4 regions of the Streptomyces blastmyceticus genome follow, and region 3 is predicted to be linked to each of the others. Evidence: riboswitches for the same ligand, from Rfam matches in the RefSeq annotation. Region 3 holds a riboswitch; each other region holds the start of a gene.

Region 1 (7,542 bases), on a different contig from region 3:
GGGGTCGGCCAGGTCGCGGCAGGCGCGTTCCAGGCGCTGGTGGCGGATGAAGGCCGCGACCGTCTCGTGCTCGGCCTGGAAGAGGCGGTGCAGATAGCTGGTGGAGATGTTGTGCACGGCGGCGATCCCACCGGGGGTCAATCGCGGGTCGTGAAGGTTCCGCTGGATGTGGGACCGGATGCGCAGCACGAGAGTCCGGCTTCGTGTTTCCGGCGGAAGGGACCGATCGGCATCCAGAACGTGAGCGAACAGTGCGGACAGCAGGTCGATCACGACCGTCCCCAGACGCGGGCCGTCGGACGGCCGGTAAGGACTGCTGTCCGTCGTCAGCTGAGTGAGGAACTGTACGAGCAGGGCGCCCAGCCCTTCCCGGCCGGACAGTCCTCGGGCGAACAACCGGTCCATCTTGTCCTGCGGCAGGTGCAGCAGCGACTTGGGGATTTCGATCCCGATCCCCGAGAACAGATCCGGGCCGTTGGCGGAGAAGACTTCGACAGCTCGTGAGCTGTCGAAGATCTGTATCTCATAGGCGCCGTACACGGCCTTCTGGTCGGACCAGGAGACCCGGTTGGTCCCGGAAAGGGGAATCCCGATGTGGTACTGCTCGGGGTCGGACCGGCGTATGAGCTTGGGGGTCCTTCTGAAGCGAAGGCTCTGGTGGGTCGTGGGCCAGACGTGGAGCGCCCCGAGCTCCAGCACCCGCTGATACGCCTGGTAGTCCGCAGCGTCTTCGCTGTGCAGGTCCAGCGGCGCGTGGGTTCGGCCGACGCGCTCGCACCAGGAATCGAACCGGATCTCGGGAGGCAGACGGTCGGTCCGGAACTCGTTCTCTATCAGCATCCGTTTTCTCCCTCTCATGGTCTCGGCACTGTCCCCGCCGCTCCCCGGATCAGGCGCCGAGGGGGCAGACAGCAATTCTCGGTGCAGTCCCCGGAACTCTGCCGTCCGGTACCGTTCAGCCATGTGGGCGCCCGTCCAGCGGGCGCTGGCGTTGCGCGGGCACCGCAGCTTCGCCGACAACCTGTTGGCCCCGTTGTACGCGTTGAACGTGGGCGACCCGGCCGCACTCGGCGTCGGGCGGGCGGGCGAGTCACCCTTGCAGCGATAGCCGAATCGCAGCAAGGGTGACCGTGCCCTGGAAGACGTACGCCCTCTGGTCGTACCGCGTCGCCATGGCCCGGACTCCCGAGGAAGACATTGACTGCCCCCGGACCATCGGGGCCTCTGGCACCGGTCGGTGCCTTGGTTCAACTCGATGTCGGCGGGCGGTGCTTCCACCGGTGCTCGACCTTGGCCAGGCGCCAGTAGCCCAGGGCGCAGGCCCATACCGCGATGAAGAGTCCGACGATGATGAAGCCGACGTTGTTGAGGTCGATGCCCGAGATCCAGTCGGTGACCGGGTCGTTCAGCGCGAGCTGGTCGTGCAGGACCCCGACGAGCTCGATGGTGCCGATGAGGAAGGCCACGGCGATCGAGAGACCGGTGATGGTGAGGTTGTAGTAGACCTTGCGGACGGGGTTGGAGAACGCCCAGTGGTAGGCGAAGTTCATGAAGGTGCCGTCGAGGGTGTCGAAGAGGCTCATGCCGGCGGCGAACAGCAGCGGCAGGCACAGGATCGCGTACCAGGGCAGCCCGGCGGCGGCGCCGGATCCGGCCATCACCATCAGGGTGACCTCGGTGGCGGTGTCGAAGCCGATGCCGAACAGCAGACCGACCGGGTACATCTGGCCGGGTCGGCTGATGGATTTGGTGAGGCGGCCGAGGACGCGGTTGAGGAACCCGCGGTTGTCGAGGTGTTTTTCCAGTTCGGACTCGTCGAACTGTCCGGCGCGCATGGCCTTGAAGACGCGATGGATGCCGGCCAGGGAGGCCAGATTGAGCGCGGCGATGAGGTAGAGGAAGCCGCCGGAAACCGAAGTGCTGACCACGCCGAGGGTCTGATGGGCACTGGAGTTGTCGTTGGTGAGTGTGCCCACGACCTTGGCTCCGGCAGAGATGAGGCCGGCGAGGACGACGACGATGGTGGAGTGGCCGAGGGCGAACCAGAAGCCCACCGATATAGGGCGTTTGCCGTCGGCCATCAGCTTGCGGGTGGTGTTGTCGATGGCGGCGATGTGGTCGGCGTCGAACGCGTGCCGCATGCCGAGGGTGTAGGCGGTCACGCCCAGGCCGAGGCCGAAGACCTGATTGCCGACGGTGTAGTGGTGCGGGGCGACCATCGTCACCAGGATCCCGAAGGCGACGACGTGGAGGGCGGCTATCACCGCCAGCAGCCCGCCGGTGCGTATCCAGTCCTTGCGTTCCCAGCGGATCACCGGAGTGGCCGGGACGGCCACTGCATCGGCGACGGACGGTGGGGGAGCGTTTTGGGGCAGGGACATTTCGCGGCCGCCTCTCCAGCACCTCGTGGATGGTCATCGTGCGGTGCCGTGGCCGGTCTCCTGGCTGACGGGTCGAACGCCGATGCACCGGCCTTCCAGGGCGGGGTGCCCCGTGGCTTTCCCGCTCGCGCGGGGGTGAGTGGTGCGTCAGCTTCCCGATCACAGTGGCGAGGGCCGCTCCGGTCTCACACCGGTCTTCCCGAACACCACGGCGGGAACACCGTATTGGCCGAGAAGCATCGGCTGCAAGCCTGCAAAGGTATGCAGGTATCGATTTTTTACACAGCAACGGGTAAGGATGGGATCATGCATCTGATCCCCGAGGGGCGTACGCGCCGAAGCGCGATCGACGAGCACACGGTCTGTGACGCCATTGCGGGCATCGGTGACCACACGCAGGTACGTGCCTGGGCGGAACGATTCGGCTTGCTCTCGGACCCCGGGCGCCTGTCCCTTCTGCTCGCCCTGCACCGGGCCGGCCCCATCGCTGTGTCCGACCTTGCCCTCGCCACCGGCATCAGGGACACCGCCGTGTCCCAGGCCCTGCGCCTGCTGCGCGCCTCCGGCACCGTCCTGGCCGAAAAGGACGGTCGCGTCGTCCGCTACAGCCTCCGCGACCCGGAGATCGCCGCCCTCCTCGACAGCCTTCCCGCCGCCGGACCGATGGTCTGAATCCTCAGGCGGGGACTGGATGATCAGGCCACCAGGTGGTGGGCGAGGGCGGCATGGGGGTCGGCGCCGTCGCTGGTGTGGTCGATGTGCACGGTCGCGGCGGTGAGACGGGGGACTGTGTGGATGAGGGCGTGCTCGGCGGCGACAGCGAGGGCGTGGGCCTGGACGACGGTCAGGTGCGAGTCGACGATGATGTCGGCCTCGGCGCGCAGGGCATGGCCGATCCAGCGCATACGGACCTGACCGACGCCGCGGACACCGTCCACGGTGTGCAGTGTCTGCTCGGCCGTGTCGACGAGTTGAGGATCGACGGAGTCCATGAGTCGTCGGTAGACCTCGCGGGCGGCGTTCCGCAGCACCATGAGGATGGCGGCTGTGATGAGCAGGCCGATCACCGGGTCGGCCAGGCGCCAGCCGAGGGCGGCGCCGCCTGCGCCGAGAAGGACGGCGAGGGAGGTGAAACCGTCGGTGCGGGCGTGCAGCCCGTCGGCCACCAAAGCGGCCGAGCCGATCCTGCGGCCGGTACGGATGCGGTACCGGGCCACCCACTCGTTGCCGATGAACCCGGCCACGGCTGCCCCGGCCACGGCCCACAGATTCGTGATGTCCCGGGGGTTCAACAGCCGGTCGACAGCTTCGTAGGCGGCCAGCGCGGATGAAGCGGCGATGGTGAGCACGATGGCGACGCCTGCGAGGTCCTCGGCACGACCGTAGCCGTAGGTGTAGCGGCGGTTCGCCGCGCGGCGCCCGAGGACGAAAGCGGTGCCCAGTGGCACGGCGGTCAGGGCGTCGGCGCCGTTGTGGATCGTGTCGCCGAGCAGCGCCACCGACCCCGACAGCGCGACGATCACTGCTTGGACCACTGCGGTCGAACCCAGGACACCGAGCGAGAGCCAAAGGGCGCGCATGCCCTCGCGTGAGGTCTCCATCGCGGCGTCGACCTTGTCCATGGCCTCATGGCTGTGCGGGGTCATCAGGTGGGCGAGCTGGTGCCGTATTCGTGCCCACCTGCCGGTACGGCCCTGGTCATGTGTGTGGCCAGGGCCGTGCGAGTGAGTGCGGGTGCCTGCCATGTGCCCACCGTGGCATACCAATTCGATTGCGGCTACAACCGTCGTACTCCTGCTGACCAGGTGCGATGTCGTCGCACCTGCTGAGGCCGGGCATCTGTGCAACGAGGGCCCGGGAGAAAGCTCAGGTCGGTCGCCTCTGGGCAGGTGTGCTCAGGGTGCCGCTCTTGATGGGTCGTATGTGTAGCCGACGTTGCGCACGGTGGTGAGGGCGGCGCGGTGTTCCGGTCCGAATTTGCGGCGGAGGCGGGCGATGTGGACGTCGATGGTGCGGGCGTCGCCGACGGGTGGCCGGCCCCATACGGCGCTGATGAGCTGGTGGCGGGTGTGCACTTGACGGGGGCGGGAGGCCAGGTGGGCGAGGAGTTCGAACTCGACGTACGTCAGGTCGAGCTGTCGTCCGCCGATGACGGCCGTCCGTTGCAGCCGGTCGATGACGAGGGCTCCGGATTGGACGGGGAGGGGCGTGGTGAGCCGTGGGGAACGGGGTGCCGGGCCACCGGAGGGACGCGTGTCCGCCGGGGCGGCGGACGGGCAGCCGCTGTGGAGGCGCTGGAGTCGGGGGTAGCTCAGGTACATGGCTGCTCCTGGCGTGCTGGGCGGAACAGGGGAAGGAGAGAGAGGGGCCGGGGCGGGTCGTCAGGGTTTGGGCTCCAGGAATTCCAGGCGGTTGCCGACCGGGTCCTGGCTGTAGAAGCGGCGGTATCCGGGGAGGTTGTCGTCCCAGACGACCTGGGCGCCGTGGGAGGCGAGCCAGGCGGCGAAGGCGTCGATGCCGGTGACGCGGAGCCCGGGGTGGGCCTTGGCCGAGGGGCGGAACGGCTCCTCGATGCCCAGGTGCAGCTGGACGCGCCCGTCGGCGGCGGTGAACCAGCACCCGCCACGGGTGGCGAGGACGGGTGGCTTGGGGACTTCCTTCATGCCGAGGGCGTCGATGTAGAAGGCGCGCAGGAGGTCCTCGCTGCCGGCGGGGGCTGCGAGCTGGATGTGGTCAAGTGCGGTGAGCATGTCGGGGCCTTCGCTGGTGTGCGGGTGATCGGGGGCTGCGGTGCCAGGGGCGACATGGCCGTATTACGTGCCCGTGGCCTGTCGGCCGACGAGTGCGGCCTCCTCCAGCAGCCCTGGGACGTGCTCGTCCGTGGTCCGGTAGAACATGCGCGTCCCCTCGCGGCGGGAGGTGACCAGGCCCACCGCCCGCAGTCGTGCCAGGTGTTGGGAGACCGCGGCGTAGTGCGAGCCGACCATCTCCGCGAGTTGTCCCACCGACTGTTCCTTCTGGTTCAGCGCCCACAGCAGTCGGAGCCTGGTCGGATCCGCCACGGCCTTGAGCACCACGACCATGCGGACGGCTTCGAACGGGTCCGGCGCCGCGGTCCGGCCGGCCGCGTGGCCGGTATCCGTACGGTTCCGGTGCGGTGCTGTCGCGGTGGTGCCGATGCGGGTGGGGTTCACGCGACGGCCTCCCTGCTGAGCTGGCGAGCCTGCGCGCCGTGCAGGCTCCAGTGCAGGTCACGTACGTCGCTTTCCGCGGACAGTCTGGTGATCAGCTGTTCCAGGAGGACGACGGCGGGGCCTTCGACGGCGAGGGTGACCCACACATGGACCGCAGAGTCATGGTCCTGGCTGGTGCGCAGGCCGAGCAGGTGTATGCCGGGCTTGAGGCCGAGTACGCACAGGGCCCGCACCTTGGCCTCGTTCCGGGCGTCGCACAGCGCGTGCACCGTGGCACGGGAGCCGGGGCCGACGGCTCCGGTCCGAGCGACGCGGGCGGGCGACCCGGTCGTCCTGTGCAGGTGTCGGGGAAGAAAACGCATGGTGGCACCCCCTCTTGGGTACGTCCCGTCGGGCGCCGACGGGGTGGACGGATCAGTGGGCACCGTGCGCTCGCGGTGCCGCCTTCGTCGGGTCGAGTACGTATCCGGCTTGTCCCGCGCTCATGACGACGGCTCCGTAACGGTGGCCGAGCTTGTGGCGCAGGCTGCCGATGTGAACGTCGACCGTGTGCTTCTCGCCCACGGCGCACTGCTGCCACACCAGCTGCATCAACTGATCGTGACTGAAGGGCCGTTTGGGGTGGGCGAGGAGGTGGGCGAGGAGTTCGAACTCCATGCAGGTCAGTTTGACCGGGCGGCCGAGGACCGAGACGGTGCGGCGTTCGAGATCGACGACGAGGCCGTGCAGTCGGTGCACGGGGGCTCGCGGAAGTTCCCCGTCGTCGGAGTGGGGTTGCAGGGGCAGTTGGTTCAGGTGCCAGTGGAGGTCGCTGACGGCGGGTTCGAGCCAGACCAGGGCGAGCAGCTGCGACAGGGCCGCGGTGACGGGCCCTTGGGTCGCGAAGGCCGCCTCCAGGAGTGTGAAGCCGGGCTTGTCGCTTCGGCTGGACATCTCCGTCAGACGGACGTCGTCGCCGGTCAGGGCTTGGGCGAGCCGTTCGCGTACGCGGGGTTCCCTGTCGCTGTCGCACATGACGTGCGCGACGCCGTGCAGGGGAGAGTCGGTGGTCGTGTGCTGGGCGGTGTCGATGAGCCGCTCGACGGTCTCCAGCAGCAGGCCGGCCGGGAAGGACATGTCGGCGTCTCCTCTCTGTTTCCAGGGGAGTTGGGCTGGGTCAGTGGGTCAGGTGCCAGACGGCTTCGAGGTGCCGTCGGCCGTCGGGGCCGGTGACCATGTGCCAGTGGGCGTGGGGGCGTTCGGGCTGGTCGTGTGCGGCAGCTCTGGGGGTGGGCGCCGTAACGGGGGCCGCGCGCAGGACGGTGCTGTCGAGGGGGCTGTCGGCGATGCGCCGGACGGCTGTGGCGAGGAAGGCCAGGACGGTGCCGTGGCGGCGCGTGGAGCGCTGGCGCGTGTGGATGGCGGTGAGGACGGACATGTGAAGGTCACCTCCGTGAGGTGGCGCGCCTGCGGGGAGGCAGGGGGCGGCCAAGGGATGGTGGAACGTTTCGGCAGAGAAAGCCCTCAGGCGCGGGACAGCGCGGCGGCTCCGGCGATGCGGTACGCGGCGGGCAGTGGCAGTCCGGTGAAGCGGGCGAGCCAGTGGGCGTCGTGGCCCTGTCGGGCGAGGATGTAGGCGAGGTGCACGCGCGGGTCGTAGGCGGCGTGTGCGGCATAGGGCCGGGGGCAGGTGCTGGAGTCGTCCAGCCGGTAGTCCCGCTCGGGCCCGTCACCCAGGATCAAGCTCACGTGCAGGCAGACGTGTTCAGCGGGGTCGGCGTGGTGGTGACCGGTGGCATGCGGGCGTCGGCGGGCCGGAGCGGTGAGCTCGGTGGCGTGCGGGAGAAGGCGCACGGTGCACTCCTTTCCGCTAGGGAAGTGGCTGGTGCGGTGGCAGCGGGCGGGTACGGCCCGCTGCCACCCGGGGACGGGTCAGTTGCCCATCGCGAGCTGCACAATGCGGACGATCACCAGGATCATCGCGACGA
Region 2 (7,542 bases), on a different contig from region 3:
GCGGCCCGCCAACGACTACGTCGCCTCCTTCATCCAGGACGTGGACCGCTCCCGGGTCCTCACCGCCGGATCGATCATGGTCGCGCCGGGCGGCGGCGACAGCGCGCGCGAGGTCCTCGCCGCCGCGCCCGCCACCGTCGGCGCCGCGACGCCCGTCGCCGAGCTGTTCGGCCCCTTCGCCCGCAGCGGCGCCCCCGTCGCCGTCGTCGACGAGCGCGGCGAGCTCGCCGGGATCGTCACCCGCGACCGCATGCTGGCCGCGCTGGGCGACGAGCCCGCCGCAGCGACCGCCGCCGAGCCCAAGGAAGCGGTGATCGCCGGTGCCTAGGATCCACTTCGGCCAGTGGGTCGAGTCGGCCGTCAACTGGCTCCAGACCCACCTCAACTGGCTGTTCGACGCCATCAGCGCCGTACTCACCGGTGCCTACGACGGTGTGAACGCCGTGCTCGGCGCCCCCAACCCGCTGCTGATGGCCGGCATCCTCGCCGTCGTCGCCTGGTGGCTGCGCGGCCTGGCGGCCGCCGTCGTCACCTACGCGGGCCTCGCGCTCATCGACTCCTTCGGCCTGTGGGACGCGGCGATGGCGACGCTGTCGCTCGTCCTCGTGGCCAGCGTGCTCACGCTCGCGATGGCCGTGCCCCTGGGCATCTGGGCGGCGCGCAGCCGCACCGTCAGCGGCGCGCTGCGGCCCGTACTGGACGTCATGCAGACGATGCCGGCCTTCGTCTACCTGATCCCCGGCGTGATGTTCTTCTCGATCGGGCCCATGCCCGGTCTGATCGCCACCGTCGTCTTCTCGATGCCGCCGGGCGTCCGGATGACCGAGCTGGGCATCCGCCAGGTCGACGGCGAACTCGTCGAGGCCGCGCGCGCCTTCGGCACCACGCCGCGCGACACCCTGGTCCGCGTCCAGCTGCCGCTGGCGCTGCCCACCATCATGGCGGGCGTCAACCAGGTCATCATGCTGGCCCTGTCCATGGTCGTCATCGCGGGCATGGCGGGCGCGGGCGGCCTCGGCGAGGCCGTGTACGCGGCCGTCACCCAGGTCGACATCGGCGGCGGCGTCGAGAGCGGCCTGGCCGTCGTCATCCTCGCCATCTACCTGGACCGGATGACCGGTTCCCTCAACGAGCGGGTCTCCCCGCTCGGCCGGCGCGCCCTGGCCAAGGCCGCGGCCACCGCCCGCGGCACCGCCTACGCCACCTTCCTGCGCTACCGCCCCGGCACGGCGGTCGCCACCGTCGGCGTCGTCGTCCTCGCGCTGATCGCGGGCGGCATGAACCTCACCGGGGGCGGCGGCAAGGAGACCGTGGCCGCCGGCAAGAACGTCGGCCAGGGCAAGCGGATCAAGCTCGGCTACTTCCCCTGGGACGAGGCCGTCGCCACCACCTACCTCTGGCAGAACATCCTGGAGGACCGCGGCTTCAAGCCCGACGTCAAGCAGCTCGACCCCGGGCCGCTGTACACCGCGCTCGCCCAGGGGCAGATGGACGTGCAGTTCGACTCCTGGCTGCCCACGACCCACAAGCGTTACTGGGAGCTCTACCGCGACCGGCTCACCGACCTGGGCACCTGGTACGGGCCCACGTCGCTGGAGCTGACCGTGCCCTCCTACATGAAGGACGTCAACTCCATCGACGACCTCAAGGGCAAGGGCGGGGAGTTCGGCGGCAAGGTCGTCGGCATCGAGTCGAGCGCCGGCAACATGGGCATCCTCAACAACAAGGTGCTCAAGGAGTACGGACTGGACGGCGAGTACAAGGTCGTCTCCTCCACCACCTCCACGATGCTCGCCGAGCTGGACCGCGCCTACAACAAGAAGGAACCGATCGTGGTTCCGCTGTGGTCGCCGCACTGGGCGTACGCCAAGTACGACCTGAAGAAGCTCAAGGACCCCAAGGGCGTCTGGGGCACCGGTGAGCAGATCCACACCATCGGCAAGAAGGACTTCGCCAAGGACTTCCCCAAGGTCGCCGGCTGGATGAAGGACTTCAAGATGTCCGAGCAGGAGCTCGCCTCCCTGGAGGCCGAACTCCAGAACGGCGGCAAGGGCAAGGAGAAGGAATCCGCCCGCCGCTGGCTGGACGCCCACCCGGGCGTGGAGGACAAGCTGGCGCCGGTGGCGTCGTAAGCGACGCGGTACGCCGGGCCGCGCTTTGCGCGGTGTCCTCACGCCGGACGGGCTGGTTTTTCCAGCCCGTGGGGGCACCTCCCAGCGGTAGCTGGGGGAGTTTGAGGACGTGCCCGCAGGGCACTCCCGCCGCAGGCGGCAACGGCGGGACAGCCGGGGGCCCGGGGCGGAGCCCCGGTTCGGGAAGGGGCGGGGTTGGGGAACGCCCCCCCCGAGCCACCCGCACGCTCACCCCCGCGTCAGCGACAGCAACTCACGTGCCGGGCCCGTCGGTCGTTGCCCCATCGGCCACACCGCCCGCAGATCGCGCCGCAGCCGCACCGCCACCGGAATCTCCACGAGCCGCCGGGCCGCGAGCTCCTCGCCCACGGCGAGCTCGCTCAGGACGGAGGGGCCCGCGCCGCTGACGACGGCCGCCTTCACCGCCGTCGTCGAGGAGAGTTCGAGCAGCGGGGCCGCCAGGCCGCCGTGGCCCGCCAGGGCCGCGTCGAGGACCTGCCGGGTGCCGGAGCCGCGCTCGCGGAGGATCAGCGGGGCGGCCGCCAGCTCCGCGGGGGAGAGCGGGGCGCGGCGGCGGGCCCACGCGTGGCCCGGGGCGACCACGACGGCCAGCCGGTCGTGGCCGATGACCGCGCCGTCCAGCCCCGCGGGCACGTCGAGGCCCTCGACGAAGCCGAGGTCGGCCTCGCCCGCGCGCAGCCGGTCCGCGACGGCCGCGGAGTTCCCGGCGAGCAGCGAGACGGCCGTACCGGGCAGCAGCCCGCGCAGCGCGATCAGCCAGCCCGGCAGCAGATACTCGGCGATGGTCATGCTCGCGGCCACCCGCAGCCGGGAGTCCCGGCGGCCGCGCAGCGCCTGCGTGCCCGCGTCGAACGCCTCGGCGGCCTCGACGACCCGCCGCGCCCAGTCGGTGACGAGCGCCCCCGCGTCGGTGAGCCGGGAACCGCGCGGTGAGCGCTCGACCAGGGCCACGCCGAGCATGCGCTCCATGCTGCGGATCCGGCTGCTGGCGGCGGGCTGGGTGATGCCCACCTCGCGGGCCGCCCGCCCCAGGCTGCCCAGCCGGGCCACGGCGAGCAGCAGCTCCAGCGCCCCGAGATCGGGCACCCGGTGCGCGAGCGGGCTCCTCGGCTCGTCGGAACTCCTCGGATCGCTCATAAACCCAGCTTATGCCCTCATAGACCGATGGCCTCTGGTCGCGCGGAGCGTCACGGGCGATCGTGGAGACATGACCACGCTCGTCCATCCCAGCCCCACCCCCCTCACGCGTCACCACTCGCGGCCCGGTGTCCGTCACCTCGGCCCGAACTGGTACGCCGCCGTGATGGGCACCGCCATCGTCGCGGGCGCAGGCAGCGCCCTCCCGCTGCGGGCGCCCGGGCTGCGCGGCGCGTACGAGGTCGTGTGGGCGCTGGCCGCCCTCGGGCTGCTCACCCTGCTGACCGCCCGCGCCGCGCACTGGCTGCGCCACCCCGACCAGGCCCGCCGCCACCTCGCCGACCCGATGGTCGCGCCGTTCTACGGCTGCCTGGCCATGGCCCTGCTGGCCGTCGGCAGCGTCACGCTCGGCGTGGGCTCGGACGTCATCGGCAAGGACACGGCCGTCGCCGCCGACGCCGTCCTCTGGGTGGCGGGCACGGTGATCGGTCTCGCGGCGGCCGCGGGCATCCCGTACCTGATGGTCACCCGGCACAGGATCGGGGTGGACGGCGCCTCGCCCGTCTGGCTCCTCCCGGTCGTCGCGCCCATGGTGTCCGCCGCGACCGGCCCGGCGCTGGTGGCGCACCTGCCGCACGGCCAGTGGCAGGAGGCCATGCTGCTCGGCTGCTACGCGCTGTTCGGCATGAGCCTGCTGGCCACGCTGGTCATCCTGCCGCTGGTGTTCGCCCGGCTGATCCACCACGGTGCGCTGCCCCTCGCGCTGACCCCGGCCCTCTTCCTCGTCCTCGGCCCGCTCGGGCAGTCGACCACGGCCGTCAACAACGTCGCCGACGCCGCGCACGGCACCGCCGCCGCCTCCTACACCCAGGCGATGACCGCCTTCGGCGTGCTCTACGGCACCCCCGTGATGGGCTTCGCGCTGCTGTGGCTGGCGCTGGCCACCGCCATGGTGGTGCGGGCCTTCCGGCGCGGCATGGGCTTCGCGATGACGTGGTGGGCCTTCACCTTCCCCATCGGCACCTGCGTCACCGGCGCCGCCGGGCTCGCCCGCCACACCGGTCTGCACGCCTTCAACGGCCTGGCCTACGGGCTCTACGCGCTGCTCGTCGCGGCCTGGCTGGTCGCCGCCGTGTGCACCCTGCGCGGCCTGGTCAGCGGCCGGCTGCTCGCAGCGCCGCGGCCAGCACCCGGGGCGCCTGCGTCAGCGAAGGCCCGTACCACGTGAGGTGACGGCCGCTGACGAGCGCGGACGGCAGCCCGGGGAACGCCTCCGGGCCGTCGTCCGCGGTGAAGCGGTACGGCTCGTCGGGCAGGACGACCAGTTCGGCGCCGCACGAGGTCAGCTCGTCGAGGGGCACGCGGGGATAGCGCTCCGCGTGCCCCGCGTGCGTATGGGCGACACCGAGCCGGGCGAGGACGTCCCCCGCGAAGGTGTCCCGGCCCAGGACCATCCACGGCCGCCGCCACACCGGCACCACCGCCCGCACGGCCGGGCCCGTCGGCCGCACCTCCCGCCACGCGTCCTCGGCCTCCGCCAGCCACCCGGGCCGCTCCAGCCCGCACCCCTCCACCAGCACCCGCTCCAGCTCCCCGAACGCCTGCTCCAGGGTGCGCACTTCGGTGACCAGCACCCGCAGGCCCGCCGCACGCAGCGCGGCGAGGTCGGGGGCGCGGTTCTCCTCCTCGTTGGCGAGGACGAGGTCGGGCGCGAGGGCGGCGATCCGGGCCACGTCGGGGTTCTTGGTGCCACCGATCCGGGTCACGTCGAGCCCGGCGGGGTGGTCGCACCAGTCGGTGGCGCCGACGAGCAGCCCGGGCGCGGTGACGGCCACGGCCTCGGTGAGCGAGGGGACGAGCGACACCACGCGCCGTACGGCAGTGCGAATGGCCATGATCACAGAGTACGCCCGGCCCGCAACTCCTGTGACTATGCTGGCCGGTGCAGCTGGTTCGCCCCGTCCGCCAGGCGGGAGCGTCGCAAGAGGGAATCCGGTGCGAATCCGGAACTGCCCCGCAGCGGTGAGTGGGAACGACCGCGGTCATGAGCACTGGACGACGTCCGGGAAGCGACCGCCAGTAGGTGCCCGGCCCTTCGACGAGGGACCGGAGCGCGCCCACGAGTCCGAAGACCTGCCACTGCCCGTACACCCGCACGGGGTACGGACCCACCGAACTCCGGAGGAGAGTTCCGTGAAGCAGACGCATGTCGCACGCGTACGCCCCACCCTGCACGGCTATCCGCGGCAAGGGCCGCGCCGCGAGCTGAAGAAGGCCACCGAGAGCTATTGGGCCGGCCACCTGGACGCCGGTCAGCTGCTGGAAACCGCCGCCGCGCTGCGGGCCGCGGCCCGCGAGGAGCTGCGCGAGGCGGGCATCACCGAGGTGGCCACCGGCGACTTCTCGCTCTACGACCACGTCCTGGACACGGCCTGGGCGGTCGGCGCGGTGCCGGAGCGGCACCGGGCGGCGGCCGGCACCGAGCTGGACGTCTACTTCGCCATGGCCCGCGGCACGGCACAGGTGCCGCCGCTGGAGATGACGAAGTGGTTCGACACCAATTACCACTATCTCGTACCCGAGTTGGGGCCGGACGCTGTGTTCGCCCCGGATTCCCGCAAGCAGGTCACCGAGTTCCGTGAGGCGCGAGAGGCGGGCTTCACGGCCCGGCCCGTGCTGCTGGGGCCGGTCAGCTTCCTGCTGCTGGCCAAGCCCGCGCCCGGCGCCGGGGCGGACTTCGAGCCGCTGACGCTCCTGGACCGGCTGCTGCCGGTGTACGCGTCGCTGCTCGCGGACCTGCGGGCGGCGGGGGCGGACTGGGTGCAGCTCGACGAGCCCGTGCTCGTGCAGGACCGGCCCCGGTCGGTGCTCGGCGCCACCGCCCGCGCCTACCGCGAGCTCGGCGCCGCGACCGACCGGCCGAAGCTGCTGGTCGCCTCCTACTTCGACCGGCTCGGCGACGCCCTGCCCGTGCTCGCACAGTCCCCCGTCGAGGGGCTCGCGATGGACTTCACCGGGCCCGCGGCCGCCAACCTCGACGCGCTCGCCGCCCTCGGCGGGCTGCCCGGCAAGCGGCTGATCGCGGGCGTCGTCGACGGCCGCAACGTCTGGGCCGCCGACCTGGAGCGGGCCCTGTCCACCCTGGCCACCCTGCTCGGCCTGGTCGAACGGCTCGACGTGGCGCCGTCCTGCTCCCTGCTGCACGTGCCGCTCGACGTCGCCGCGGAACGCGACCTCGACCCGCAGGTCGCCCGCTGGCTGTCCTTCGCCCGGCAGAAGACCGCCGAAGTCGCCACCCTGGCAAGGGCGCTGAGCGAGGGCCGCGAGGCGGTGGCACCGCAGCTCGCCGCCAACCGGGCCGCCCTCACGGCCCGCGCGGGCTCGGCGCTGACCCGCGACGCGGCCGTACGGGAGCGCTGTGCCGCCGTCACCGCCGCGGACGCGCGCCGACCGCAGCCGTACGCGGAGCGGACCGCCGCCCAGCGCGCCCGGCTCGGCCTGCCGCCGCTGCCGACCACCACCATCGGCTCCTTCCCGCAGACCGCCGAGCTGCGCCGCGCGCGGGCCGAGCTGCGCGCCGGGAAGCTGACCGCCGACGGCTACCGCGAGCGGATCGCCGCGGAGATCCGCGAGGTGATCGCCTTCCAGGAGAAGGCGGGCCTCGACGTGCTGGTGCACGGCGAACCCGAACGCAACGACATGGTCCAGCACTTCGCCGAGCGGCTGAACGGCTACCTCGCCACCCGGCACGGCTGGGTGCAGTCCTACGGCACGCGCTACGTCCGCCCGCCGATCCTCGCCGGTGACGTCTCGCGGCCCGCGCCCATGACCGTCGAATGGACGGGCTACGCCCAGTCGTTGACCCGGCGCCCCGTGAAGGGCATGCTCACCGGCCCCGTCACCATGCTGTCCTGGTCCTTCGTCCGGGACGACCAGCCGCTCGCCGAGACCGCCCGCCAAGTCGCGCTCGCGCTGCGCGACGAGGTCGCGGACCTGGAGGCGGCGGGCACCGCCGTGATCCAGGTGGACGAACCCGCCCTGCGCGAGCTGCTGCCGCTGCGCGCGCCCGCCCGGCCCGGTTATCTGGAGTGGGCGACCGAGGCGTTCCGCCTGGCGACGAGCGGGGTCCGCGCGGACACCCAGATCCACACGCACATGTGCTACGCCGAGTTCGGCGAGATCCTGCCCGGCATCGAGGCGCTGGACGCGGACGTCATCAGCCTGGAGGCGGCGCGCTCCCGGATGGCCGTCG
Region 3 (7,542 bases):
AGGGTGGTGGCCATGTCGCCGATGGTGCGGGGGGTGTCGCTGCCGCAGTTGTACGCGCGCAAGGTGCCCGCGGGGCGGTCGGCGAGGTGTTCCAGGGCGAGGGCGTTGGCGGCGGCCACGTCCCGTACGTGCACGAAGTCCCGGCGCTGGCGGCCGTCCTCGAAGACGCGGGGTGCCTCGCCGCGGGCGAGCGAGGAGCGGAAGAAGGAGGCGACGCCCGCGTACGGGGTGTCGCGGGGCATCCCCGGCCCGTAGACGTTGTGGTAGCGCAGCGAGAGGGCCGTGCCGCCGGTGGCGCGGGCCCAGGCGGCGGCCAGGTGTTCCTGGGCGAGCTTGGTCGTCGCGTAGACGTTGCGGGGATCGACGGGCGCGTCCTCCTCGACGAGGCCCGGCGTCAGTTCCCGGTCGCAGCGCGGGCAGTGCGGTTCGTAGCGCCCGGCGTCGAGGTCGGCGGCTGCCCGGGGGCCGGGGCGCACCGGGCCGTGCCGGGGGCATTCGTAGCGGCCCTCGCCGTAGACGACCATGGAGCCGGCGAGGACCAGGCGGCGTACGCCCGCGGCGGCCATCTCGGCGAGGAGGACGGCCGTGCCGAGGTCGTTGCAGCCCACATAGGCGGGCGCGTCGGCGAAGTCCTTGCCGAGGCCGACCATCGCGGCCTGGTGGCAGACGGCGTCGACGCCGCGCAGGGCCCCGGCCACGGCCGTGCGGTCGCGGAGGTCGGCGTCGGTCCACTCGACCCCGGCGGGCCGGGGCGGAGCCTCGGGATGGGCCGCGGGCAGCAGCGCGTCGAGGACGACGGGCCGGTGCCCGCGGGCGGTGAGTGCGGTGACGATGTGCGAGCCGATGAAGCCCGCGCCTCCGGTGACGAGTACGCGCATGGACCCGACGTTAGGGGCGCGGGCGGCGGCGCGCCCGCACCGGCGCCGCCCTGTCACCGGTCCGTAAGAACCGCGGCGCCCGTCAGGCCGCCTCGCCCGGGGCGTCGGCCGCGCGCGCCGCCCACCGCTGTTCGACCTTGCCGAAGCGCCAGTAGGCGAGCGCGATCGCCCAGACCACCACGAACAGGCCGACGATGACGAAGCCGACGTTGTCGAGGTTCAGGCCCGAGATCCAGCCGGTGACCGCGTCGTTCATGTCGAGCTTCTCGTGCAGCACGGTGACCAGCTCGATGGTGCCGATGAGGAAGGCCACGGCGATCGAGAGACCGGTGATGGTGAGGTTGTAGTAGACCTTGCGGACGGGATTGGAGAACGCCCACTGATAGGCGAAGTTCATGAAGGTGCCGTCGAGGGTGTCGAAGAGGCTCATGCCGGCGGCGAACAGCAGAGGCAGGCACAGGATCGCGTACCAGGGCAGCCCGGCGGCCGCGCCGCTGCCCGCCATCACCATCAGGGTGACCTCGGTGGCGGTGTCGAAGCCGAGGCCGAAGAGGAAGCCCAGCGGGTACATCTGGCCGGGGCGGGTGATGGAGCGGGTGAAGCGGCCGAGGATGCGGTTCATGAAGCCGCGCGAGTCCAGGTGCTGCTCCAGCTCGGCCTCGTCGTAGCGGCCCTCGCGCATCGCGCGGAAGATGCGCATGATGCCCGCGAGGGCGATGAGGTTGAGGGCGGCGATGAGGTAGAGGAAGCCGCCGGAGACGGTCGTGCCGACGACGCCGAGGGTCTGGTGGGTGGTGGACTGCTCGTCCATCAGCTTCCCGGCGAGCTGGGTGCCGCCCGCCACCAGCGCCGCCATCAGGACGACCACGCTGGAGTGGCCGAGCGCGAACCAGAAGCCGACGGAGACCGGGCGCTTGCCGTCGGCCATCAGCTTGCGGGTGGTGTTGTCGATCGCGGCGATGTGGTCGGCGTCGAAGGCGTGCCGCATGCCGAGGGTGTAGGCGGTGACGCCGAGCCCGACGCCGTAGACCTTGGAGTCCACGGTGTAGTGGTCGGGGACGACGAGCAGGTAGAGCACGCCGAAGGCGACGACGTGCAGGGCGGCTATGACGGCCAGCAGGCCGGCGGTGCGCACGGTGTCCTGGCGGCGCCAGCGGAAGGCGGACGGCTTGCCTTCGGGTATGGCGGTGGATCCGGGTATGTCGGTGGGCAGAGTCATCTGCGGGTCACGCTCCAGCACCTCGTGGAATGTCCTCGTGAGATGCCGTGGCCGGTCTCCTGGCTTACGGGTTCGCTCGCGCCCGTCCCCGCCTTCCCGGCAGCCGGCTGCGGCCAGTGGCTCCGCGCACCCATGGGGGTGGTGCGCGAAATGGGACGGTAACTCCCCGATCACAGTGGCGAGGGCCGCTCCGGCCTGGGACCACAAGGGTCCGTCACCGGTCTTCCCGAACACCACGGCCGGGCCACCTTACGCTCCGACCGGCGCTCATGGCGAGCAAGTGGCAGTTGACACAGCTGTGCGGGAAGCCCGGCGGGGCGCGCCGCGGACATCCGTACGCAGTGCTGGACGCGCCCCGCGGGCCGGTGCTACCAGTGCAGTTGACGGCTCACCCCATCCGGCAGAGAGAGGGCACGCCCATGGCGGACACCGGGCAGGAACCGGAGCAACGGGTCGGATTCGTACGCCGGATCGGGCTGTTCCAGGCCACCACCATCAACATGAGCCAGATGTGCGGTATCGGACCCTTCGTCACCATCCCCTTGATGGTGACGGCGTTCGGCGGGCCGCAGGCGGTGATCGGCTTCGTCGCGGGCGCGCTGCTCGCGCTCGCCGACGGGCTGATCTGGGCGGAGCTGGGCGCCTCGCTGCCCGGGGCGGGCGGCAGTTATGTGTATCTGCGGCAGGCGTTCCAGTACCGCAGCGGGAAGCTGATGCCGTTCCTCTTCGTGTGGACGGCGATGCTGTTCATCCCGCTGGGCATGTCGACCGGGATCATCGGCTTCGTGCAGTACCTCGGCTATCTGTGGCCGGGCATGGGGCAGACGGCCGGTGACCTCGTCGGGCTGGCGGTCATCGTCCTCATCGTCGCGGCGCTGTGGCGGCGGGTCGAGAACATCGCGAAGCTCACCGTGGTGCTGTGGGCGGTGATGATCGCCTCGGTCGTCCTCGTGATCCTCGCGGCGTTCACCCACTTCAGCCCCGACCGGGCCTTCACCTATCCCGCCCACGCCTTCGCGCTGACGACCAATCACTTCTGGATCGGCTTCGCGGCGGGCCTGACCATCGGCATCTACGACTACCTCGGCTACAACACCGCGGCCTATATGGGCGCCGAGATCAAGAACCCCGGGCGGACGATGCCGCGCGCGATCATCTACTCCATCCTCGGCATCATGGCGATCTATCTGCTGCTCCAGATCGGCACACTGGGGGTCGTCGACTGGAAGCAGATGCTCGACGAGAACTCGACGGCGCACTCCTCCGTCGCCTCCGCGGTCCTGGAGGCGGCCTGGGGCAAGGGCGCGGCCCGCACGGTCACGGTGCTGATCCTCGTCACGGCGGTCGCCTCCGTCCTCACCGGTCTCCTCGGCGGCTCCCGCGTGCCCTGCGACGCCGCGCGGGACAAGGTCTTCTTCCGCTCCTTCGGCACCCTGCACCCCCGCCACCACTTCCCGGTGCTGGGGCTGGTGTCGATGGGGGTCATCACCGCCGTCGGCTTCCTGATCGGCCGTCATACGGATCTGACCACGCTGATCCAGCTGCTGACCACCGTGATGGTGATCGTGCAGGCGCTGGCCCAGGTGGCGGCGGTGTCGGTGCTGCGCCGCCGGCAGCCGGGGCTGCGGCGCCCGTACCGGATGTGGCTCTATCCGCTGCCGAGCCTGGTGGCGCTGGTGGGCTGGCTGGTGATCTACGGCTACGCGGACAAGAACTCCCCCGGCAGGCACCCCATCGAATGGTCGCTCGCCTGGGTCGCCGCGGGCGGTGTGGCGTTCGTGCTCTGGGCGCGCCACGAGAAGGTGTGGCCGTTCGGTCCGCGCGAGATCTCGGAGGAGTACCTGCACGCCCCGGACCCCGACGCCGGTGCCGACCCCGACGGCTCCGCGGGCCCGGACGCGGGCCCCGACCCGGACGCGGGACCGGGCGTGGGCCCGGGCGCCGACACCGATCCCAGGGCGCCCGCACCGGTCTGACGTGGCCTCACGCGCGGGATCCCGGGCGGCCCGGCCACCGGTGGCCGGGCCGCCCGGTGATAGAAATTGCATCCATGCCCGTGACCCCCTCGCCCTCCGCACCCGCTTCCTCCGCACCGCGCGCCCCGGCCGCGGCACCGCGCAGACTGCTCTGGCACCGCCTCATATTCGGGCTGTGGCTCCGGCCGGTCGAGGTGCTCGACGAGGCCCGGGACCGCAGCGTCTGGGGCGCGGCGGCGTTCCTGTGCCTGCTCTCCGGTGTGCTGGGGACGCTGGGGAGGGACGACTTCCGGGCGCAGTGGCGCGTCAGCCCCTCGCTCGCGCTGCAGGCGATGGCCATCGCCGACGGCGTCCTGCTGCTCGCCAGTCTGCTGCTCGGTGCCGCCACGCACGCGATAGCCCGCAGGCTCGGCGGCAACGGCAAGTTCGGCCCGACGGTCACCCTGTTCGTGGTGATCTTCTGGGCGACGGATCTGCCGCGGCTGGCCCTCGACGCCTGGCTGCCCGGCAGCTCGTACGCCGTGCGGGCGGCGGCCTGGATCACCGCGGGCTTCGGCTACGCGTTCTCCGCGCTGCTGATCCGGGGCCAGCATCATCTGCCGACACACAAGGCGGTGGCGGCGGTGAGCATCCAGATGCTGGCGGCGACCGCGCTGCTGAAGTTCCCGACCGGCGGCTGAAGTCCTCGCCCGGCCCCTGTCGTCACGCCCGGAGGAGAACCGGGGTGGAAGTCGACGGCCCGCCCGGTGCGACGGGGGATGCACACCGGGCGGGCTCACGCACAGTTCTACCTCATCAAGGATGGGTTATGCACCAAAAACCTGTTCGGCTTTTTCTATGACCACCGCACGGGGAGCGAAATCAGGCCACGCGCCCGCACCGAGGGCCGCCACTTCAGCTCCTCGCGCGGCACGTCGAGCTCCAGCCCCGGGAATCGCTCCAGCAGCGCTGCCAGCGCCGTTTCCATCTCCATCCTGGCCAGCGGCGCTCCCAAGCAGTAGTGGATGCCGTGCCCCAGCCCCAGGTGGCCGGAACGATCACGGTTCGGATCCAGCCGTTCCGGATCGGTGAAGTGACGAGGATCACGATTGGCCGAGGCGATGGAGAGCAGCACGGTCTCGCCCGCGGGCACGGTGACACCGCCGATCTCGACGTCCTCCAGCGGAAACCGCCGGATCGCCAGGGGTGTGGGGCCGTCCCACCGGTTGAACTCCTCCACCGCCGCGCCGAGTCCGGCCGGATCCTTGCGCAAGGATCGCATCAAGGCCGGGTGGTCCAGCAGGGCGAGGACGGAGTTGGCGATGAGGTGGACGGAGTTCTCGTAGCCGGCGAAGAGGATGAGGAAGGCCAGTGAGGTCAGCTCGTCCTCGGAGAGCCGGTCGCCGCCCTCGCCGTCGCGGGCCGCGATCAGATCGGAGAGCAGGTCGTCCGCGGGGTCGGCGCGCTTGCTCGCGATGAGCCCGGTGAAGAAGCGCATCATGTGCCCGACGGCTTCCTTCATCAGGTGCGGCCGCTCGGGGTCCGGGGTGATGAGGGCGTCGGTCCAGGCCCGGAAGTCGCGCCGGTCCGCCTGCGGCACGCCCAGCAGGTCGCAGATGACGGTGATGGGCAGCGGCCCGGCGTAGGCGGCGAGGAGGTCGGCGCGCCCGTCGGCCTCGACGGCGTCCAGGAGTTCGTCGGCGACCTTGCGGACGGGCGCGCGGAGCTTGTCGATCCGGCCGGGGGTGAACGCCTTGACCACCAGGCGGCGCACGCGGGTGTGGTCGGGCGGGTCCATGTTCAGCAGATTCGCCTCCAGGGCCGGAGGCAGCGCGAAGCCGCTGTAATTGCCGGGCGTGGCATTGCTCTTGTCCAGGGACAGCCGGGGGTCCGCGAGCCCCTGGCGCACGTCGTCGTAGCGGGTCACCAGCCAGGCGGGCCTGCCGTCGGGGCCGGTGATCCGGTGGACGGGCCCGGCCTCGCGCAGCCGGTCGTAGGTGCCGTACGGATCGGTGGTCAGCGCGGTGACGTCGAAGGGGACGGTGTTCTGCATGAAAGACGACTCTAGACGGGGCGGTTCAAGAGCCCACATCAGCCACATTCAGCCCGTCCGGCGATTGAGGACACCGCCGCGAAGCGGTGGTGCGGAACACACCACCCCGCAGAGACCGGGGCCCCCGCAAACAGCGGAACGCGCACGGGCGACGCCGGATCCGTATTGCTACGGACCCGGCGCCGGCCTGTGGCGCAGGCGGCCTTGACCCCCGTCCAGGGCCGCCTCGTCTGTGGGCCGCGCGCCGTCAAGGACGGCGTGCCGCGCAAATCTCCCGTAGTTCGCTGAGCACGGAGTCGACCACCGGGTCGTGGTAGACGTCCGCGACGCGCGCCAAGTGCTCGTGTTCCTCGGCCGGATCGGCACTGACGGTCATCACGACACTGTCCGCGTGCGGTGCCGGCACATGGCCGGTGACCTGGTTGGCGAGGCCGCGGCGCAGGGCCGCCGCCTCCACCACCGCGGCCAGGCCGCGCTCGTCCAGAGCGGCGGCGGTCGCCTTCTCACGGGCGATGTCCAAGGTCGCGGCCTCGACATGGCGCCGGATGCCGCGCTGGATGTCGCGGATCTCGGCCATCTGCCGGTTGGCCCGCCACTCCAGGTCCGCGAAGGGCCAGCGGCCCGTCCAGCGGTGCCCGGAGATGGTGACCTCCGGGGCGTGGGCGGTGACATCCTGCCACAGCGGCTGGAGTCGGCGCAGCCGGCGCCAGGCGGCCACCCGCGGCCCGGCCGCGGGCAGCGAGAAGCCGACGAGGACCAGCAGCGCGGCGACCGAAGCACTCATCGGGGCAACGCCGTTGGACAGCCAGTACGCCTCGTGGCCGCCCCAGCTCAGCACGAAGCCGACCAGCTTGCACAGGCAGTACAGCAGGCCCAGCCAACAGCCCGCGGCGAGCGTGCGCAGCCCTTTGGAGAGCCAGGAGCGGCCCAGTTGGGTGGCGTAGCGCGGGCAGAGCGCGCCGAGCCCGGCGAGGCTGATGCCGAAGATGGCCAGATACAGCACCAGGAAGGCGACCACTCCGGGCGCGTCCGCATAGGCGGTGCTGAAGTCGCGGGGATGCTCCACGGCGTCGGGGCGGCCGACGGCGAAGCAGACGATCGCCGCCGCCCACGCCACGCCCAGCGCGACGACCGCGAAGCGTGAGCGTGCCGCGGCACGGGCCCGCGCCGCCTCGTCGCCCCGGCTGGTCCAGCGCAGCAGCAGCACCGTGGCGCCCGACGCGAACAGCACGACGGCCGAGTAGAGGAAGACCATGGCCAGGTTGGCCACGCCCGTCAGCCGGTCGAAGGCGCGGTAGACGCTGGGCGCGGAGAACATGAAGACGACGGGGACGCCCGAGGTCATCAGGGCGGTCAGCCCGAGGTCCGTGTTGCCCCGGTCGCGGAACCAGGCGCGGGTCTTGTAGCCGACGATGACCCAGGCTATGGCGCTGAAGG
Region 4 (7,542 bases), on a different contig from region 3:
TAGGGACGAAGCGGTCGAGCGCCTGGTCGCCGCCCGTGCCTACGCCCGCCGCGGCCCGGCCTCCGCGGAATTCTGGGCATGGCTGGACGCCGTCGAGGCGGAATGCGAGACCAGGTGCGGTGATATGCGAACAGCACTTCACCTGATCCGGCACGGCGAGGACGTTCTGGCAGCGGGATCCGAGCACCGGTCGCCGGAATGGCTCGACTGGTTCGATGAAACAAGGCTCGCGGCATTCAAGGGCAACACCCAGCTGAAGGCGGGGCATCTGCCCCAGGCCCGGGAGACGCTTCTGCACGTGCTCGATCAGTTGCCCGCCACCTCGGCCAAGCAACGCACCGTCGTCTTCGGTGATCTCGCAGCGGTCGAGGCAGCGGCGAGCAATCCTGAGAAAGCCTGTGCATACGCAGGACGGGCCCTGGATCAGCTTGGCGCAACGTGGTACGCGACCGGCATGGACCGGGTGCGGGAGGTACGGCGGGCGCTCGGTCCGTGGCAGCACGAACGCTGTGTGCGGGATCTGGACGACCGCCTTTACGACTGGGGAACGACGGTCAGCGCTCTTCAGCGTTGAATTTGGCGACTTTTTCGGGAAGTTCCAGGAGCGAGTCGAGGCGCATGGTGGTCAGGCGATCCGCTTCGGGGTCGTTGCGCTGGATGGTTCCCCACGGCCCGCGCCGGATGAGGGCGGTCTTCATGCCCGCGGCGACGGCTGGGCGAATATCGTTGTCGATCCGGTCGCCGACGTACAAGATCTCGCCCGCCGCAAACGGCACGACCTCTGCCACCCGCGTGAAGAAAGCGGGATCGGGCTTGGAAGCACCCCAGTCGTCCGACGTACCGATGAGGTCGACATCCGCGGTGAAGAGATCCCGCAGAATCCCGCCGGCGCGTACGGTCTGATTGCCCGCGACCGCCAGCCACAGACCGTCGGCACGGAGCTCGGCGAGAGCGGGCCGTACGTCGGGGTAGAGATCTTTCTCGTCGAAGTGCTCGGGCCGCCCCGCCGCTGCTCGCTTCTCACGCTCCGCGTACAGATCGAACCCCGGCCGGAACTCCTGGAACGTCTCGCGATAGTCGCGCCCCTGAGCGATGACGGCGCCGAACATCGCGGCGAACGTATGCCTTGGCACACCCAGCCAGTCGGCCCAGGTCCCGTACTCGCGAGTCTCATCCACGAGGCACTCGCCGACATCGAATACCACTGCACGAATCATGACGGCAGAGTAAGGCATGGGCAACGGCCCGGAACGAGGGCCGCACATCCACTCGAAGGGATCAACTTTCCCTAAGCATCAGGGAAGTTGCTCCACCCTGGGCTACCGTCGTTCACACGAAACGACCCCCCACACCGGCGGCAACCGGCGAAGGGGGTCTACACCCACGAGGACTTACACCAAGGAGTCCCAGCAAATGCTCAAGCATGCTATCGCCCCCGCGCGCTTCTTCTCGCAGGTCCCCAACGAGATCATCCGCCACCCCCGCCTCTCCTCCGACGCCGTACGGCTGCTCACCTGGCAGCTCTCGCTTCCCGATGGCGTCGATCAGAGACTGTCGAAGACCGCCGAGCAGGCCGGGATCAAGAAGACGGCGTTCACGCGTGCCAAGCGGGAGTTGGCCGCTGAGGGGTACTTCCACGAGTGGCGGGGGCAGGGGGCCGGAGGGCTTTGGAGGACGCGGCAGTTGGTGTCCAACGTGCCGTTGACGGAGGAGCAGGCGCTCGCCGTGCGGGATGGGGTCACACCACCGAGTGACGCGCGACCGGCCGTCGGTCAGCCGAGTCGCCCGGCCGTCGGTCGTTCCCAAGAAGAGAACACCGGGGAGAACACCTCCCACCCGCTCGCCGAGCGCGGCGCGCGGGCGCTCATGGCGGTGTGCCACGCGGAGCGGCGGTTGCGGCTTTCCGGGCGGGATGTGAAAGAGCTCGCGCCGCTCGCCGGGGAGTGGCTGTCACGCGGGGCCACGCTCCAGGAGATGCGGCAAGAGCTCACCGACGGGCTTCCGGACCGCGTCCACTCCCCCGTCGGGCTCCTCCGCGACCGGCTCACGCGGAAGATGCCGGAACCGGCTCCCGAGCCCGTGCCGCGCCCCAACCCCCTGCGGGCGTGCGGCGGTGGCTGCGGGCGGGTGATCCGGCCCGTCGCCGATGAAACCGAGTGCCGTGACTGCCGCTTGGAGACGGCCGGAAGCGATGCCTCCGGAGCGGTGGCGGCAACTCGGCGCGGCATGAGCGCCGTTCGAGCCTCGCTGGAGGCGTACGTACAGGCACGGCCCGCCGGATGACGTTGTCATACCGATATGCGGACAGGGGGTGACGCCCGGCAGGACCCTGACCTAGATTTCCTGCGCATCACGCAGTGATCACCAAGGGGGGAGTCGCCACCATGACGGAACCACCGACAAAGCCACCGATGGAGCCACCGGAGAGCGGCCGCAGGGCCGCAGTCGTCACGGTGCCGATGATCGTGGCCGGGGTATGTCTCGCCATCCCCTTCGTCGCGATGCTGTGGGTCGACTCCTACTCCCGGCTCACGCCCACATTCATCGGCATTCCGTTCTTCTACTGGTACCAGATGGCCTGGGTGCCGATATCGACCGGGCTCACCGTCATCGCGTACATCATCGTGCGCCGCCACGAGCGGACCCGTAGGACGGAAGCGGGTGGGCACGCATGAAGGACGGCGTGAACGGCGTGGCGCTCGCCGTGTTCATCTTCTTCTTCCTGGTCGTCACGGTCATGGGATTCGTCGCGTCGCGCTGGCGGCGGGCGGAGAACGCGGACAACCTCGACGAGTGGGGACTGGGCGGCCGTTCGTTCGGCACCTGGATCACGTGGTTCCTGCTGGGCGGCGACCTCTATACCGCGTATACCTTCGTCGCCGTGCCGGCGGCCATCTACGCGGGCGGCGCGGCGGGATTCTTCGCGGTGCCGTACACGATCCTCTGTTATCCGCTGGTGTTCACCTTCCTGCCCCGCCTGTGGTCGGTGGCGCACAAGCACGGCTATGTGACGTCCTCGGACTTCGTCCGCGGGCGGTTCGGCTCGAAGGGGCTCTCACTGGCCCTGGCGCTGACCGGACTTCTCGCGACCATGCCGTACATCGCGCTCCAGCTCGTCGGCATCCAGGCCGTACTGGACGTGCTGGGGGTCGGTGGCGGGTCCAACTGGTTCATGAAGGACCTGCCGCTGCTCATCGCGTTCGGCGTGCTCGCGGCCTATACGTATTCGGCCGGACTGCGGGCCCCCGCGCTGATCGCCTTCGTCAAGGACGCGCTGATCTACATCGTGATCATCGTGGCCATCATCTACATCCCCATCAAGCTCGGGGGTTTCGAGCACATCTTCGCGAAGGCGGGTGATGCCTTCGCCGAGAAGAATCCGGCGACGGGCAAACCGCGCGGCTCCCTGGTGAGCGGCCCGGACGCGCAATGGGCGTACGCGACGCTCGCGCTCGGCTCGGCGATGGCGCTGTTCCTCTATCCGCATTCGGTGACCGCGGTCCTCTCCAGCAAGAGCCGCAATGTCATCCGCCGCAACACCACGATCCTGCCGCTCTACTCCCTGATGCTGGGCCTGCTGGCCATGCTCGGCTTCATGGCGATCGCCGCGGGCGTCAAGGTGAAGAACGGTCAGCTGGCCATTCCGCAGCTCTTCGCGGACATGTTCCCGGACTGGTTCACGGGCGTGGCCTTCGCCGCGATCGGCATCGGCGCGCTGGTGCCGGCGGCCATCATGTCGATCGCCGCGGCGAATCTCTTCACGCGGAACATCTACAAGGACTTCATCAAGCCGGACGCCTCCCCCGAGCACGAGGCCAAGGTCTCCAAGCTCGCCTCGCTGCTGGTGAAGGTCGGCGCCCTGATCTTCGTCCTGACGATGGACAAGACGGTCGCGATCAATTTCCAGCTGCTCGGTGGCATCTGGATCCTGCAGACCGTGCCGGCGCTCGTCGGCGGGCTCTTCACCCGGTGGTTCCACCGCTGGGGGCTGCTCGCGGGCTGGGCGGTGGGCATGGCGTACGGGACATGGCGGGCGTATGACACGCCGAGTGCCACACAGGATCATTTCGGGAATACCAACCTGATTCCGTTCATCGGGGAGAAGGGGTATATCGGGCTCACGGCGTTCATCCTGAACGTGCTTGTCGCTGTCGTGCTCACGGTGGTGTTCAAGGCGGTGGGCGTGCGGGATGGTGTGGACGAGACGAAGCCGTCGGATTACACGGCGGATGCGGGCGACGAGGGGGTCCAGGCGGAGCTGCCGCCGGCTACCGCGGGGGCGCCGGGCGGGCACTGACGCCTGCGGCGGGCTTTTTCCCCAGCCCCGCCCCTTCCCGAAACTGGGGCTCGTGCCCCAGACCCCCGGCTGCGGGTCCGTTGCCGCCTCCGGCGGGAGCTCCCTGCGGGAGCGTCCTCAAACGCCGGACGGGCTGGATTGCGCACCCCGGGAACCTTCACGCTTGACCCCTAGATGCCCCTCAGAGCACCCCCAGGCGGGCTGCCGAGCAGCCCGCCACCCACCGGATCACCCAGGGCCGTCGCGCGCCGGACAGGCGCGTGACGGCCCTTCGTCATGCCCCTTGCCGCCAGGCCCTGTTAGCACATTCAGACCCATCCGATTACCGCGCGACACAAGATGTGGTGGTGCGTGCGACGGCCAGCACTAGATGTATGCTCGTCCTCGCTGTCGTCGCAGGGGAATCCGGTGGAAATCCGGAACTGTCCCGCAACGGTGCATGTATGCCGTAATGACGCATGCAGGAGTCCGAGTACCTGCCGACAGCACGCCCACCGCCGCGCCGCCCCGGCCGGCACCGGGCGTTTTGTATTCGTCCGGGCCTCGCGGGTTGGGCCGATGGACGCTACGAGCATGCCCTGGTGCAAAGAGGCATGCCCGTACGCGCCCGTCGCGCGCCACCCGCCCGGCCCCTTGCCGAGCGAGGGAGAGCCTCAGTGACCATCGCGCCCGCCGATCCGGTCTCAGCGTCCGTGGAAGCGACCGGCGGCCCCGGGACCGCGCTGCTGCGCACCCTGACAGACCTCACCGCCGATCTGCCCGCCACCGACCCCGGAAAGGTCGCCGCCGCCGCGCTGCGGGGCCGCCACCCGGGCTCGGACGAGGCCGAACTGCGGTCCCTGGCCACCGAGGCCGCCGCCGGTCTGATCGCCGAGGAGCCCGAGTACTCCAAGCTCGCCGCCCGGCTGCTCACCCTCGCCATCGCCGAAGAGGCCGCCGGACAGGGCGCGCTCTCCTTCTCCGCGTCCGTCGCGACCGGGCACCGCGAGGGCCTGATCACGGACGACACGGCCGCCTTCGTCACGACCCACGCCGAGCGGCTGGACGCGCTCGTCGACGCGGCGCTCCTCGACGGCGCGGACGACCGCTTCGGCTACTTCGGCCTGCGCACCCTGCACAGCCGCTACCTGCTGCGCCACCCGATCACCCGGCAGGTCATCGAGACCCCGCAGCACTTCCTGCTGCGCGTGGCCTGCGGCCTGGCCGAGAACCACACGGAGCAGGCGCTGGAGGACGTCGCCGAGCTGTACCGGCTGACGAGCACCCTGTCGTACCTGCCCTCCTCCCCCACGCTCTTCAACTCCGGCACCCGCCACCCGCAGATGTCGTCCTGCTACCTGCTGGACTCGCCGCTGGACGAGCTGGACTCGATCTACGACCGCTACCACCAGGTGGCGCGTCTGTCGAAGCACGCCGGCGGCATCGGCCTGTCCTACAGCCGCATCCGCTCGCGCGGCTCGCTGATCCGGGGCACCAACGGGCACTCCAACGGCATCGTGCCGTTCCTGCGCACGCTCGACGCCTCCGTCGCGGCGGTCAACCAGGGCGGCCGGCGCAAGGGCGCGGCCTGTGTCTACCTGGAGACCTGGCACGCGGACATCGAGGAGTTCCTGGAGCTCCGCGACAACACCGGTGAGGAGGCCCGCCGCACGCACAACCTCAACACCGCGCACTGGATCCCGGACGAGTTCATGCGCCGCGTGGAGGCGGACGCCGACTGGTCGCTGTTCTCCCCGGCGGACACCCCCGACCTGGTCGACCTCTACGGCGACGAGTTCGACGCCGCGTACCGCGCCTACGAGGCCGCGGGCAAGGCCGTCAAGCAGATCCCCGCGCGGGTGCTGTACTCCCGGATGATGCGCACCCTCGCGCAGACCGGCAACGGCTGGATGACCTTCAAGGACGCGTCCAACCGCACCGCGAACCAGACCGCCGAGCCCGGCAAGGTCGTCCACTCCTCGAACCTCTGCACCGAGATCCTCGAGGTCACCGACGACGGCGAGACGGCCGTCTGCAACCTCGGCTCGGTCAACCTGGCCCAGCACCTGGGCACCGACGGCGAGATGGACTGGGAGAAGCTCGACCGTACGGTCCGTACGGCCGTGACCTTCCTCGACCGCGTCGTGGACATCAACTTCTACCCGACCGAGCAGGCCGGGAACTCCAACAGCCGCTGGCGCCCGGTGGGCCTGGGCCTGATGGGCCTCCAGGACGTCTTCTTCCGGCTGCGGCTGCCCTTCGACTCCCCCGAGGCGAAGGAGCTGTCCACCCGGATCTCCGAGCGGATCATGCTCGCGGCGTACGAGGCGTCCGCCGACCTCGCCGAGCGGCACGGCCCGCACCCGGCCTGGTCCGCGACCCGCACCGCCCGCGGCGTGCTGCACCCGGACCACTACCCGAACGCCGAGCAGCGCTGGGCCGGCCGCTGGGACGCGCTGCGCGCCCGCATCGCCCGGGTCGGCATGCGCAACTCGCTGCTGCTGGCGATCGCGCCGACGGCGACCATCGCGTCCATCGCGGGCGTGTACGAGTGCATCGAGCCGCAGGTCTCCAACCTCTTCAAGCGCGAGACCCTCAGCGGTGAGTTCCTCCAGGTCAACACCTACCTGGTGGAGGACCTGAAGAAGCTCGGCGTCTGGGACCGCACCACGCGTGACGCGATGACCGACGCCAACGGCTCGATCCAGGACATGCAGTGGATCCCCAAGGAGGTGCGCGACCTCTACCGCACGGCGTGGGAGATCCCGCAGCGCTTCCTGATCGACATGGCCGCGGCCCGTACGCCGTACCTGGACCAGAGCCAGTCGCTGAACCTCTTCATGGCGTCGCCCACCATCGGCAAGCTCAGCTCGATGTACGCGTACGCCTGGAAGCAGGGCATCAAGACGACGTACTACCTGCGCTCGCGCCCGGCCACCCGGATCGCGCGCTCCGCCGGTGCCGCCGCCACCGTCCCCGTGCAGCAGGCCGTGCCCGACGCCGACGCCGTCGCCTGCTCCCTTGAGAACCCCGAGTCCTGCGAGGCCTGCCAGTAATGTCGACCGCTGAACAGAAGAACCTGCTGGACCCGGGTTTCGAGCTCACGCTGCGCCCGATGCGGTACCCGGACTTCTACGACCGCTACCGCGACGCGATCAAGAACACCTGGACTGTCGAGGAGGTCGACCTCCACTCGGACGTCGCCGACCTGGCGAAGCTGTCCCCGGGCGAGCAGCACATGATCGGCCGCCTGGTCGCGTTCTTCG

What was found. Region 3 has a riboswitch for cobalamin ahead of nicT (Nickel transporter NicT). Riboswitches for the same ligand answer to the same signal wherever they lie in the genome.
Region 1: linked by a shared signal. The riboswitch ahead of nicT (Nickel transporter NicT) and the one ahead of nicT (Nickel transporter NicT) in region 3 are both predicted to bind cobalamin.
Region 2: linked by a shared signal. The riboswitch ahead of metE (5-methyltetrahydropteroyltriglutamate--homocysteine S-methyltransferase) and the one ahead of nicT (Nickel transporter NicT) in region 3 are both predicted to bind cobalamin.
Region 4: linked by a shared signal. The riboswitch ahead of ABD269_RS29785 (ribonucleoside-diphosphate reductase subunit alpha) and the one ahead of nicT (Nickel transporter NicT) in region 3 are both predicted to bind cobalamin.

Annotation. Positions count from the first base shown of each region.
Region 1 is NZ_BAAABW010000017.1:172,332-179,873, forward strand. Features, by position in the region: gene ABD269_RS16820 (helix-turn-helix domain-containing protein) at 1-840, opposite strand, end outside; partial or broken gene ABD269_RS35380 (IS5/IS1182 family transposase) at 1,091-1,186, opposite strand; gene nicT (Nickel transporter NicT) at 1,248-2,381, opposite strand; cobalamin riboswitch at 2,415-2,607, opposite strand; gene ABD269_RS16830 (ArsR/SmtB family transcription factor) at 2,688-3,053, shown strand; gene ABD269_RS16835 (cation diffusion facilitator family transporter) at 3,077-4,126, opposite strand; gene ABD269_RS16840 (winged helix-turn-helix domain-containing protein) at 4,277-4,702, opposite strand; gene ABD269_RS16845 (VOC family protein) at 4,763-5,131, opposite strand; gene ABD269_RS16850 (ArsR/SmtB family transcription factor) at 5,195-5,575, opposite strand; gene ABD269_RS16855 (hypothetical protein) at 5,572-5,937, opposite strand; gene ABD269_RS16860 (winged helix-turn-helix domain-containing protein) at 5,990-6,691, opposite strand; gene ABD269_RS16865 (hypothetical protein) at 6,732-6,992, opposite strand; gene ABD269_RS16870 (hypothetical protein) at 7,079-7,408, opposite strand; gene ABD269_RS16875 (NRAMP family divalent metal transporter) at 7,487-7,542, opposite strand, start outside.
Region 2 is NZ_BAAABW010000039.1:66,843-74,384, reverse strand. Features, by position in the region: gene ABD269_RS32430 (quaternary amine ABC transporter ATP-binding protein) at 1-328, shown strand, start outside; gene ABD269_RS32425 (ABC transporter permease/substrate binding protein) at 321-2,132, shown strand; gene ABD269_RS32420 (LysR family transcriptional regulator) at 2,361-3,290, opposite strand; gene ABD269_RS32415 (TDT family transporter) at 3,361-4,518, shown strand; gene ABD269_RS32410 (helical backbone metal receptor) at 4,445-5,185, opposite strand; cobalamin riboswitch at 5,222-5,445, shown strand; gene metE (5-methyltetrahydropteroyltriglutamate--homocysteine S-methyltransferase) at 5,484-7,542, shown strand, end outside.
Region 3 is NZ_BAAABW010000026.1:427,214-434,755, forward strand. Features, by position in the region: gene ABD269_RS24345 (NAD-dependent epimerase/dehydratase family protein) at 1-878, opposite strand, end outside; gene nicT (Nickel transporter NicT) at 961-2,097, opposite strand; cobalamin riboswitch at 2,130-2,350, opposite strand; gene ABD269_RS24355 (APC family permease) at 2,517-4,073, shown strand; gene ABD269_RS24360 (YIP1 family protein) at 4,148-4,753, shown strand; gene ABD269_RS24365 (cytochrome P450 family protein) at 4,909-6,105, opposite strand; gene ABD269_RS24370 (MAB_1171c family putative transporter) at 6,353-7,542, opposite strand, start outside.
Region 4 is NZ_BAAABW010000031.1:17,789-25,330, reverse strand. Features, by position in the region: gene ABD269_RS29810 (NsdA family TPR-like regulatory protein) at 1-574, shown strand, start outside; gene ABD269_RS29805 (HAD family hydrolase) at 555-1,217, opposite strand; gene ABD269_RS29800 (hypothetical protein) at 1,414-2,283, shown strand; gene ABD269_RS29795 (DUF3311 domain-containing protein) at 2,412-2,675, shown strand; gene mctP (monocarboxylate uptake permease MctP) at 2,672-4,297, shown strand; adenosylcobalamin-variant (AdoCbl-variant) riboswitch at 4,685-4,783, shown strand; gene ABD269_RS29785 (ribonucleoside-diphosphate reductase subunit alpha) at 4,954-7,332, shown strand; gene ABD269_RS29780 (ribonucleotide-diphosphate reductase subunit beta) at 7,332-7,542, shown strand, end outside.